DNA from 2 places in the Bradyrhizobium sp. AZCC 1577 genome. Region 1 is predicted to be linked to the other one. Evidence: predicted binding sites of a transcription regulator. Region 1 holds the regulator's gene; the other holds the start of a gene.

Region 1 (6,410 bases):
GATATCCTGCTGGCAGGATCGCTTCGATCTGGTCGAGGATTTTGTTGCAGGGCGTGCCAGCCATCGGCCTTCGCCCGAGATCGCATTCGCCTATGGACGGCTCGCACGCAGCGCGGGCAGCGTGCGCATCACTGCGCTTGCAAGAGAGATCGGCTGGAGCCGCAAGCACTTGGTCGATCGCTTCCGAGCGGAAATTGGTCTGGCGCCGAAGCCGGTCGCCCGCATGATGCGCTTTCACGAAGCCTGCCGACTGGCGCGGACGGGAGCGGGAGGCGGCTGGGCAGGGATTGCGGCCGAAAGCGGTTATGCCGACCAGGCGCATCTCGCCCGCGAATTTTCAACCCTTGCCGGCGAATCGCCAACGGCCTGGGCCCACCGGCTGGCGCTGACTGACAGCCGCCTGCTGCGCCCGCTGGACGCACTGGACGCGTAGCCGGTCAGGTAACAAATCTTCAAGCCGACCGCCCTCGCCTCGCGATACTAGTGAGGTAACGCAATGCGAGGGGTTGCCGGTGACCAGTCCAAGCAAAAGCGAAGCGCCGCGCCTTTATCCGACGATGCGCTGCCGGGATGCCGAAGCGATGATCCGCTGGCTCAAGGAAGTTGTTGGTTTCACCGAACGCGCCGTCTACCGGAACGGCGGCACCATCCATCACGCCGAGCTTGCCTTTGGACCCTCGATCCTGATGCTCGGCCAGAGCAGGGAGGACGAATACGGCAAGCTCGTCGGCGATATCGGCGGCCGTCGCACGGACGCGCTGTATGTCGCGGTCGACGATCCCGACGCCCTACATGCGAAGGTCAAAGCCTCCGGCGCCATCATTGAAATGGACCTGCGCGACACCGACTATGGTAGCCGCGATTTCGCCTGCCGCGACCCGGAAGGCAATCTCTGGAGTTTTGGGACCTACCGGCCAAGGGCGGACGAGAGGCCGCTGTAAGCATAGGCCCGCGTCAACCGCCTTCGGTGATACTCCGTAGACCGCTCATCCCTGCGGAGCGGCCTGCGCGCGTCTCGAAGGATGAAGGCCGAGCTTCCGCAGCGGGGCCTTCATGGTTCGAAACGACTTGCGCGCCTATTTACGCCGCGCTGTTCGGCTCATTGTTGGCGGCCGGTGCCGCCTTGGCGCCGCCCTTCGACACGCCGACCAGCGCCGGGCGCAGTATGCGTTCGCCGATCATGAAGCCGGCCTGCACGACCTGAACCACCGTCCCTGCGGGAACGGACGGATCGGGGACTTCGTACATCGCCTGCTGGAAATTGGGATCGAACTTCTCGCCCGATGGATCGAACTTCTTGACGCCGTTCTTCTCCAGCGTGTTCAGCAGCGAGCGCTCGGTCAACTCGACGCCTTCGATGAACGCCTTCAGCGCCGGATCGGCGGTGGCCTTGGTCTCGGCCGGCATGGCATCGAGCGCGCGCTGCAGATTGTCGGCGATTTCGAGAATGTCGCGGGCGAAGCCGGTGATGCCGTAGGCGCGCGCGTCGGCGACTTCCTTGGCGGTGCGCTTGCGCAGGTTTTCCATCTCAGCCAGCGTGCGCAGCATCTTGTCGCGCGCTCCCGCCGCTTCCTTCGTCAACGCCTCGACCGATCCATCCTCGGGATCGTCGGGCATGATGTAGGGTTTTGAGACCACGGGCTCGCCGGTCTGGTTGGCGGGTTGTGCCCCGTCGTCACTCGGCCGGTTGGGATCGGTCATAAGACTGCCTTCTCAAAAAACGGTTCTGGTTGGATGGGGATTTGCTGCCGGGGGATATCGTGCTTTAGGGGCCGAAAATCAAGCGCAACCAGCCCTGATTAAGGTCGATTCGTGGCGGATCAGCCGCCCAGCATCCGGCTGACAATGCGGGCGGCGTAATCCACCGTCGGAATCACCCGCGCATAGTTCAGCCGAGTCGGCCCGATCACGCCGAGAACCCCGACGATGCGGTGCGAAGCGTCGCTATAGGGTGCGATGATGGTCGAGGAACCGGACAGCGAGAACAGCTTGTTCTCCGATCCGATGAAGATCCGCACGCCTTCGGCGCGCTCGGCCCGGCCCAACAGGTCGATCACGCCGCGCTTGGTCTCGAGATCGTCGAACAGCGACTTGACGCGTTCGAGATCTTCGAGCGCGTGCAAATCTTCCAGCAGGTTGGCATGCCCGCGCACGATCAATTGCCGGTCTTCGTTTTCGCCGCCCGACCAGCTCGCAATCCCCGCCTCGATCACCTTCTGCGTCAGTTGGTCGAGCTCGATGCGGCTCTGCGCCATCGCGGTTTCGAGTTCGAGGCGCGCTTCAGCGAGCGTACGGCCGCGAATCCGCGCATTGAGAAAATTGCTCGCCTCCGTCAGCGCCGAGGAAGGCACGCCGGGCGGCAGCGTCAGCACGCGGTTTTCGACCTGGCCGTCTTCGCCGACCAGCACCACCAGCGCGCGCTCCGGCTCCAGCCGCACGAATTCGATGTGTTTCAGCCGCGAATTGGATTTTGCGGTCAGCACCACGGCGGCCGCGCGGGTCAGGCCGGACAGCCGCGTCAGCGCCTCGCCGAGCGCCGCCTCGACCGACTGCGCCCGACCGACGGAGGCAAGCTGGTTCTGGATCGATTCCCGTTCGGGTTCGGTGAGGTCGCCGACCTGCATCAGGGCGTCGACGAAGAAGCGCAGGCCGAGTTCGGTCGGCAGGCGGCCGGCCGAGGTATGCGGCGCGTAGATCAGGCCGAGCGCTTCGAGGTCCGACATCACATTGCGGACGGAAGCCGGCGACAGCGGCACCGCGATCAAGCGGGAGACGTTGCGCGAACCGACGGGTTCGCCGGTCGCGAGATAGCTCTCGACGATTTGACGAAAAATGTCGCGCGAGCGCTCGTTGAGCTGGGCGAGCCCCGCATGCGGCGCGATCAGGCCAATCGGATCGTGGTGGGCCACTGTTAACTCCCTGATACCCCTAATTTGTCGATCCGGCGCGCCGATGACAAGCGTCCGCTTCACATAGCGTTTTCGAGCGAAGCATGCCCTCGGACGTGATCCGGGGGCGGCCGCCGGTTCGCGTAAAGAAAACGCGTCAAAACACGAAGGTAGAGGTTCGGTTCTGATTGATTCAGAACCGAACCTCTACCCCGAAACAAGGCAAAAACCCTTGCCGCTGCCCGCTCCCCCTCCTACAAGCACCGCGAACGAATTTTCGCTCGATTTGGAAGGATTCCCCATGCGGCCGAGCCGCCGTGCGCCCGATCAGTTGCGCCCCGTGTCGCTGGAACGCGGCGTGGTCAAATATGCCGAAGGTTCCTGCATGGTGAAGTTCGGCGACACCCATGTGCTGGTCACAGCCACCCTGGAAGAACGGTTGCCGCCCTGGTTGAAGGGCCAGGGTCGCGGCTGGGTAACCGCCGAATACGGCATGCTGCCGCGTGCCACATTGGAGCGCACCCGCCGCGAGGCCGCCGCCGGCAAGCAGGGCGGGCGCACCGTCGAGATCCAGCGGCTGATCGGCCGCTCCTTGCGCGCAGCCGTCGACCTCGAAGCGCTCGGCGAACGCCAGATTACGGTCGATTGCGACGTGATCCAGGCCGATGGCGGCACGCGCACGGCCTCGATCACCGGCGCCTGGGTGGCGCTGGCCGACTGCATCGGCTGGATGAAGAACCGCAACATGCTGAAAGCCAACGTGCTGCGCGACAATGTCGCCGCGATCTCCTGCGGCATCTATCAGGGCACGCCGGTGCTCGACCTCGACTATGCCGAGGATTCCGAGGCCGAGACCGATGCCAATTTCGTCATGACCGGCGACGGCCGCATCATCGAGGTGCAGGGCACCGCTGAGAAGACGCCGTTTTCACAAGACGAGTTCCTGGCGCTGATGGAACTGGCGCGCAAGGGTGTCGCGCGTCTGGTGGACTTGCAGAAGCTGGCTGTGGCGTAGTCTGATCGCACATGCACCGTCGAATCACCGGCCGGCTCGTGATCGCGACCCACAATCCCGGCAAGCTCGCCGAGATGCAGGAATTGCTCGCGCCGCACGGCGTCGAGGCGGTTTCCGCGGGCGAGCTGGGTCTGGGCGAGCCCGAGGAAACCGGCCAGACGTTTCGGGCCAATGCCGCGATCAAGGCGATCGCGGCGGCGAAAGCCGCGCAATTGCCGGCCTTTGCCGATGATTCCGGTCTCGTAGTCGATGCGCTCGACGGCGCGCCCGGAATCTATTCGGCGCGCTGGGCCGGCAATGGCAAGGATTTCATGGCGGCGATGACCAGGGTCGAGCGCCTGTTGCAGGAGCGCGGCGCCACCGCGCCCGACAAGCGAAGTGCGCATTTTGTCTCGGCCCTGTGCGTCGCCTGGCCCGATGGCCATCTCGAAGAGGTCGAGGCCCGCGCCGACGGAACCCTGGTCTGGCCGCCGCGCGGCACCGCCGGTTTTGGCTATGATCCGGTATTCCTGCCCGACGGGCACACGCGGACCTTTGGCGAGATGACTTCCATCGAAAAGCACGGCCTGCCGCCGCTTGGGCTTGGCCTGTCGCACCGGGCACGAGCCTTCGTCAAACTGGCGGAGATCTGCCTTGGCTAGTCGCGAGCGACCCCGCCCCAAAGATGCCTTCGGCGTCTACGTGCACTGGCCGTTCTGCCTGTCGAAATGCCCCTATTGCGATTTCAACAGCCACGTCCGCCACGCACCGATCGACGAGAAACGTTTTGCGCGCGCGTTTGCGCGCGAGATCGAAACCACGGCGGCGCGCGCACCGGGGCGAACCGTCACATCGATCTTTCTCGGCGGCGGCACGCCTTCCTTGATGCAGCCGCAGACCGTCGGCGCGATTTTGGATGCGATCGGAAAGCATTGGCGCGTCGCCGGCAATGTCGAGGTCACGCTCGAAGCCAATCCGACCAGCGTAGAAGCGACGCGGTTTCGCGGCTATCGCTCAGCCGGCGTCAACCGCGCCTCGCTCGGCGTGCAGGCGCTCGACGACGCCTCGCTGAAAGCGCTCGGACGGCTGCATACCGCGCGCGAGGCGCTCGACGCGGTCGCGATCGCGCGCGCCGCGTTCGATCGCTATTCATTCGACCTGATCTACGCCCGCCCCGACCAGACCCCGCTTATGTGGGCGGATGAACTGAAGCTCGCGATTTCCGAAGCCGCCGAGCATCTCTCGCTCTACCAGCTCACCATCGAGGAAGGCACGCCGTTCTTCGGCCTGCATGCGGCGGGCAAACTCAAGACGCCGGACGAGGCGGTGGCGCGTGCGCTGTACGACGTGACGCAGGAAGTCTGCGCGCATCATGGCTTGCCGGCCTACGAGATTTCCAATCACGCGCGCGAAGGCGCGGAGTGCCAGCACAATCTCGTCTATTGGCGCGGCGAGGAATATGCCGGCATCGGTCCCGGCGCGCATGGCCGCCTCGACATCGACGGCGCGCGACACGCCACCGCGACCGAGAAGCGCCCGGAGGCCTGGCTGATGCGCGTCGAGGCCAACGGCCACGGCGTCGTCACCGATGACCACCTCAACAGCGAAGAACGCGCCGACGAATTCTTGCTGATGGGCTTGCGGCTCGCCGAAGGCATCGACCCCAGGCGCTATGCGGCACTGTCGGGTCGCGCGCTTGATCCGAGCCGCATCGCCATCCTGCGCGCGGAAGGCGCGATATCCGTCGACTCCGACGGAAGATTGCGCGTGACGAAGGAAGGTTTTCCGGTGCTCGACGCGGTGGTGGCGGATCTCGCCGCGTAACAGCCGTCGTTCCTGCGAACCGCAGGAACCCATACGCCGCAACCCGCGTAAAGGGCACAAGGCGACGGCGTCTCTCAAAACCAACGATGGTGGCTCTGGGCCCCTGCGTTCGCAGGGGCGACGAAGGATCACGCCCCAAAACTCTTCGGCGATCCGGCAACCGGCGTGCTGCCGCCGCTTGCGACCTTCATCACCGCAAGCCCGCGCTCGTTGGTGCCGTCGGAACGGAATCGAAACAGCCCGTCGATGCCGGCAAAGCCCGACGGGTTGGTCAGCGTCTCCGGCGCAAAGCGCTGGCCGCCCTGCTGTTTCGACAGCGCAGCAACCAGCGCGACGGCATCATAGGCGAGCGTTGCGGTGCGCACGGGGTCCGTGCCGTATTTGGCGCGGTAGCGGCCGGAGAAGGCGCGGAAGCCCGACGGATCCGGTGCAGCATAAAGCCCGCCCTGCAGCGTCGCGCTCGCATAGATGCGCGGATTGTCCCAGAGCCCGGTGCCGAGCAACTGGATGTTTCGCAAGTTCGCGCCCGCCGAGGTCAAGGCATCCGCCGCTGCCACGACCGATTCACCGTCGTCGGCGATGAACAGCGCGTCCGCCGAGCCGAGCGACTGCGCCACCGTCCGCGCCGCGCCGGCACGATCGGCGGTGTATTTTTCGAAGGCGACGATGCGGCCTTTGCGGCCGACCGCCTGCTTGAACGCCGC
Region 2 (6,410 bases), 3.1 Mb from region 1:
CCTTCGGATTGCCCGCTTCCGCCAGCGGGCGGATCAGCCGGATCGAATTGGGGTTGGATGGCCCCTCGAAATTGGCTACTAGTTGGCGCCGAAAAATCAGGCGCGTTCGGGGATCTGGAATGACCTATTGCTGCGGAATTCTGGTGCGGGACGGTCTCGTCATGATCGCGGATACGCGCACCAATGCCGGCCTCGACAACGTCTCGACCTTCCGCAAACTCCATATTTTCTCAAAACCCGGCGAGCGCATCATGGCGGTCGCCAGCGCCGGCAATCTGGCGATCAGCCAGTCGGTGCTGTCGACGCTCACCGAGGGCATGGAAGATCCGCACACCGGCGAGCTCGAAACGCTGATCAACGCGCCGACCATGTTCCAGGCCGCGCAACGCATCGGCCGCGCCATCCGCGCCGTGCACGCCACCGAAGGCGAGGCGCTGCGATCCGAAGACGTCTCCTTCGATGTCTCCTTCCTGTTCGGCGGCCAGATCAAGGGCTCGCGGATGCGGCTGTTCATGGTCTACACCGCCGGCAATTTCATCGAATGCACCACCGACACGCCTTACCTGCAGATCGGCGAGCACAAATACGGCAAGCCGGTGCTGGATCGCGCGATGCATTACGACGTCGAACTGTATGAGGCGCTGAAGACCGGCCTGATCTCGATGGATTCAACCATGCGCTCCAATCTCGGCGTCGGCTTGCCGATCGACGTGCTGGTGGTGCGCGCAGATGCTTGCGAGGCCGACCTCAACCACCGCATCGAGGCCGGCGAGCCCTATTTCCACGACCTGCGTTCGCGGTGGTCGGCGGCCTTGCGGGCGGCACACCAGAATATTCCGAGACCACCCTACAAATCCGAAACAGAAACCAAGAACTGAAGGCGAGGAAACAATGGCCGAAGCAACCAACAAGATCGCGCTCGTGACCGGTGCCGGCACCGGCGTCGGACGCGCGGCATCGCTGGCGCTGATGAATGCCGGCTTCACCGTGGTGCTCGCCGGGCGTCGCATGGAGATGCTGGAAGAAACCAAGAAGCTCGGCGACAATGTCGGCAAGAGCCTGTGCGTTTCTGCTGACATGACCAAGCCCGAGTCGATTGCGGCCCTGTTTCAAAAGGTCAAGGACACCTACGGCCGGCTCGATGTTCTCTTCAACAACGCCGGCATGGGCGCGCCGCCGGTCAATTTCGAGGATCTCAGCCTCGAGCAGTGGCAGGCGGTGGTGAACACCAACCTCACCGGCCCGTTCCTGTGCACCCAGCATGCCTTCCGCATCATGAAGGACCAGACCCCGCGCGGCGGCCGCATCATCAATAACGGCTCGATCTCGGCGCACGCGCCGCGGCCCTTCTCCGCGGCCTATACGTCGACCAAGCACGCGATCACCGGCCTCACCAAGGCTTCCAACCTCGACGGCCGCATGTACGACATCGCAGTCGGCCAAGTCGACATCGGCAATGCCGCAACCCCAATGACCGACCGCATGGTCGCCGGCCCCGGTGTGATGCAGCCCGATGGCACGATGAAACACGAGCCGCGCATGGACGCGAAGGCGGTCGGCGATGCGGTGGCCTATATGGCGGGCCTGCCGTTAGATGCCAACGTGCTGTTCATGACCGTCATGGCGACCAAGATGCCGTTCGTCGGACGGGGCTGACTTTCGTGCCCCGGGCGCGGCGCATCGCGTCCGGCACACGAGTTGGGCTTTCACAAATCGACAAGGTTGGCATAATCGCTCCCCAGGGGTTTCGGGGGATTCATGCTGCAACTGCAATCGGCGTTTGGCGTGCTGGCGTTGCTGGCGATCGCATGGGCGTGCGGCGAGAACCGCCGCGCCGTGTCGCTCCGTCAGGTGGCGATCGGGCTGGCCGTCACCATCGTCACCGCGCTGGTGCTGCTCAAGCTGCCGCCGGTGGCAAAAGCCTTTGGCGCCATCAACGACGCCGTCGGCACGATCGCGGCGGCGACGCGCGCCGGCACTTCCTTCGTGTTCGGCTATCTCGGCGGGGGCGCGCTGCCGTTCGATCTCAAGGCGCCGGGCGCGGATTTCATCCTGGCATTTCAGGCGCTGCCGATCGTGCTGGTCATGAGCGTTCTGACCACGCTGCTGTTCTACTGGCGCGTACTGCCCCCGATCGTGCGCGGCATGGCGTGGCTGTTGGAGCGCACGCTCGGCGTCGGCGGCGCGGTCGGGCTATCGGCCGCGGCCAATATCTTTCTCGGCATGGTCGAGGCACCGCTGTTCATCCGCCCCTATTTGGCGCAACTCACGCGCAGCGAGTTGTTCCTGGTGATGACCGGCGGCATGGCCGGCATCGCCGGCACCGTGCTGGTGCTCTACGCCACATTCCTGGCGCCGCTGATCCCGGACGCGGCGGCGCATTTTGTCATTGCGTCCGTGTTGGGCGCGCCGGCCGCGATACTGATCAGCCTGATCATGGTGCCGGAGACTTCCGACAAGCGCACTGGCGGTTCGCTCAGTGATCCCGACATGCATGCGTCCTCGACCATGGATGCAATCACCAAGGGCACTGCGGCCGGGCTCGAACTGCTGCTCAACATCGTCGCGATGCTCTTGGTGCTGGTGGCGCTGGTTTATCTCGTCAATGCGATCCTCGGGCTGTTGCCCGAGATCGGCGGCGCCAAAATTTCGCTGCAGCGGCTGCTGGGGCTCGTGATGGCGCCGGTGTGCTGGCTGATGGGCCTGCCCTGGCCGCAAGCCGTCACGGCCGGAAGCCTGATGGGCACCAAGACCGTGCTCAACGAGCTGATCGCCTATCTCGACCTCTCGAAACTCGGCACGGACGCGCTCGATCCGCGCTCGCGGCTGATCATGCTCTACGCGATGTGCGGCTTTGCCAACTTCGCCAGCCTCGGCATCATGATCGGCGGCCTCGGCACCATGGCACCGGATCGGCGCGAGGAGATCAATGCGCTGGGATTGAAGTCGATCGTGTCGGGTACGCTGGCGACGTGTTTGATGGGGGCAGTGGTGGGGGTGATGACCTAGCGGTCATTTCGGGGCGATGCGAAGCATCGCCCGGAATGACGACCGCGAGAGTCAACTCGCTAATTCCACCGTCTTGAACTCCGCCGGTAGGATCACCTCCAGCAACTCGACATCATCGGAATAATCCATGATCAGATGCTTGATGCGCGGCGGCTGGGTCCAGGCGCTGCCTTCCTTCATCAGCGTCTCGCCCTGCCCTTCCATATAGGTCTTCACCCAGCCCTTGAGCACATAGACCATCTGGAACTCGACGTCGTGGTAATGCAGTTTTGAAACTTCCGCCGGGTTGCACGGGCCGACCAAGCGGATGACATGCGCCTGCGCCAGGCCGTGGGTCGCGTCGGCAATCCCGAGGTCGCGGTACTTTGCATAAGTGCGCAGGCCGTCGGCCTTGAAATCTTCTTCGCGGTGATGGCTGATGGCGATGCGCTGCTTCGGCCGGGCTTTGGTCGTCGTGTTTTTCGCAGCGGAAATGCGTCCCTTGGACTTGATGGTCTTGCGCGCGGAGGACTTGGCAGCGCCTTTGTACCCCGCCCATTTCTTCCTGACGGCGGTTTTGGCTGCGGCTCTTGAAGTCGCCTTCTTCGGCTTGGACATTGCCTACCTCCCTCATTCGTTTGATGTCGGAGGCTAACACAAAACTTTTTTGTAGGGTGGGCAAAGCGCAAGCGTGCCCACCGTAGCGGGCGGAGTCAGATGGTGGGCACGGCGCAAGCGCGCCTTTGCCCACCCTACGGCGCCGACCACAAAATCAATGCAGCCTGAATACCCCGTCGACTGCACGCAGCTCAGCCGGCTTGATCAGCCTGGAATGCGCCACCGTCACGGAATACAGCGGGCCATCAAGCTTTTCCTGCCAGAACGCGAGGAAGTCCTTCAGCGCCGGGAATTTCGGAAACAGATCGTAGTTCTGCCAGACATAGGTCTGCAGCAATGAAGGATGATCCGGCATCCGATACAGAATTTGCGCCGTCGTCAGCCCGTAACCCAGCACCTGCTTCCGGAAATCGTCGGAAGCAACTCCAACCCGCGAGACCATGCCAAACCTCCATTGCTGGAAGCGCATTTCACGTGGTGGCCACACACCGAGCTACCCCGGCGGAGATGCGCTCACATGAGAGAAATGTGACGCACGATACCAACCCATCACAAGCCTAAATGTTTAATGAATTGTTGAAAATTCACGCGTTAGCAGCAGCTTACCGCACGTGCTAATACGGGTCCGGAGGCTTCCGCCGCCGCGTTAATCATGCCGAACAAAATTGGCAGACGACATATTTGAGTGCCAATTTTTCTGCTAGAAGCCCTTGTCCCCCGAAGAATACTGGCCTAAATCAGCCGCAGCCGGGTTGGCACTCGCTGGCCCGGACTGCCAAAATTCCAGAATTCTACAACATTCCCAGACGTTTAGGAGGACTGCATGAACTTCCGTCCGCTTCACGACCGCGTCGTGGTCAAACGCATCGACGCCGAAGAGAAGACCGCTGGCGGCATCATCATTCCGGACAGTGCCAAGGAAAAGCCCTCCCAGGGCGAAGTCATCGCCGTCGGCCCGGGTGGCCGTGACGAAGCCGGCAAGCTGATCCCGATCGACCTCAAGGTCGGCGACCGCGTGCTGTTCGGCAAGTGGTCGGGCACCGAGGTCAAGATCGACGGCCAGGAACTCCTGATCATGAAGGAGTCCGACATCATGGGCGTGCTCGACGCCACCTCGGCCAAGAAGAAGGCCGCCTAAGACATCGCCTGCCACGCTCACCCTGAGGAGCGCCCGCAAGGCGCCTCCCCGACAGGGTGAGAAACAAAGACTAACTCAGGGAAACCAAATATGTCAGCCAAAGAAGTCAAATTCGGCGTCGACGCCCGCGACCGCATGCTGCGCGGCGTCGATATTCTCGCCAACGCCGTGAAGGTCACGCTCGGCCCGAAGGGCCGCAACGTCGTGCTCGACAAGTCGTTCGGCGCTCCGCGTATCACCAAGGACGGCGTCACCGTCGCCAAGGAGATCGAGCTCGACGACAAGTTCGAGAACATGGGCGCGCAGATGGTGCGCGAAGTCGCCTCCAAGTCCGCTGACGCGGCCGGCGACGGCACCACCACCGCGACCGTGCTCGCGGCTGCGATCGTCCGTGAAGGCGCCAAGTCGGTTGCCGCCGGCATGAACCCGATGGACCTGAAGCGCGGTATCGACCTGGCGGTGGAAGCCGTGGTCGCCGACCTCGTCAAGAACTCCAAGAAGGTCACCTCGAACGAGGAAATCGCCCAGGTCGGCACCATCTCCGCCAACGGCGACGCCGAAATCGGCAAGTTCCTGGCTGACGCCATGAAGAAGGTAGGCAACGAGGGCGTGATCACGGTTGAGGAAGCCAAGTCGCTCGAAACCGAACTCGACGTCGTCGAAGGCATGCAGTTCGACCGCGGCTACATCTCGCCCTACTTCGTCACCAACGCCGACAAGATGCGCGTTGAAATGGACGACGCCTACATCCTGATCAACGAGAAGAAGCTCTCCTCGCTGAACGAGCTGCTGCCGCTGCTCGAAGCCGTGGTGCAGACCGGCAAGCCGCTGGTCATCGTCGCCGAAGACGTCGAAGGCGAAGCCCTCGCCACCCTCGTCGTCAACCGCCTGCGTGGTGGTCTGAAGGTCGCGGCCGTCAAGGCTCCGGGCTTCGGCGATCGCCGCAAGGCCATGCTGCAGGATATCGCGGTGCTGACCGGAGGTCAGGCGATCTCGGAAGATCTCGGTATCAAGCTCGAGAACGTCACGCTGCAGATGCTCGGCCGCGCCAAGAAGGTGATGATCGACAAGGAAAACACCACGATCGTCAACGGCGCCGGCAAGAAGGCCGACATCGAGGCGCGCGTGCAGCAGATCAAGGCGCAGATCGAGGAAACCACCTCGGACTACGACCGTGAGAAGCTGCAGGAGCGTCTGGCCAAGCTCGCGGGCGGCGTAGCCGTGATCCGCGTCGGCGGCGCGACCGAAGTCGAGGTGAAGGAGCGCAAGGATCGCGTGGATGACGCGATGCATGCGACCCGCGCGGCCGTTGAAGAAGGCATCGTGCCGGGCGGCGGCGTCGCCCTGCTCCGTGCCACCGAGCAGCTCAAGCGCCTCAAGACCCAGAACGACGACCAGAAGACCGGCGTCGAGATCGTGCGCAAGGCGCTGTCCGCGCCGGCCCGCCAGATCGCGATCAACGCCGGCGAAGACGGCTCCGTCATCGTCGGCAAGATCCTCGAGAAGGAGCAGTACAATTACGGCTTCGACTCGCAGACCGGCGAATACGGCAATCTGGTCTCCAAGGGCATCATCGACCCGACCAAGGTGGTCCGTGCGGCGATCCAGAACGCAGCTTCCGTCGCGGCTCTCTTGATCACCACCGAAGCCATGATCGCCGAACTGC

The links. The regulator HrcA, encoded in region 1, represses chaperone genes, less so after heat shock. The targets are predictions, from matches to a motif close to GTTAGCACTCNCNNNNNGNGAGTGCTAAC.
Region 2: the regulator HrcA is predicted to act here: its motif matches at 4,358-4,386, upstream of V1278_RS17415 (co-chaperone GroES).

The regions. Positions count from the first base shown of each region.
Region 1 covers NZ_JAZHRQ010000001.1:653,484-659,893, forward strand. The annotation lists gene V1278_RS03035 (AraC family transcriptional regulator) at 1-433, shown strand, start outside; gene V1278_RS03040 (VOC family protein) at 513-941, shown strand; gene grpE (nucleotide exchange factor GrpE) at 1,081-1,701, opposite strand; gene hrcA (heat-inducible transcriptional repressor HrcA) at 1,821-2,909, opposite strand; gene rph (ribonuclease PH) at 3,190-3,903, shown strand; gene rdgB (RdgB/HAM1 family non-canonical purine NTP pyrophosphatase) at 3,915-4,544, shown strand; gene hemW (radical SAM family heme chaperone HemW) at 4,537-5,706, shown strand; gene V1278_RS03070 (penicillin-binding protein activator) at 5,835-6,410, opposite strand, start outside.
Region 2 covers NZ_JAZHRQ010000001.1:3,751,989-3,758,398, reverse strand. The annotation lists gene V1278_RS17440 (proteasome-type protease) at 120-878, shown strand; gene V1278_RS17435 (SDR family oxidoreductase) at 892-1,656, shown strand; gene V1278_RS17430 (NupC/NupG family nucleoside CNT transporter) at 1,759-3,009, shown strand; gene V1278_RS17425 (cupin domain-containing protein) at 3,061-3,606, opposite strand; gene V1278_RS17420 (usg protein) at 3,761-4,048, opposite strand; gene V1278_RS17415 (co-chaperone GroES) at 4,430-4,744, shown strand; gene groL (chaperonin GroEL) at 4,835-6,410, shown strand, end outside.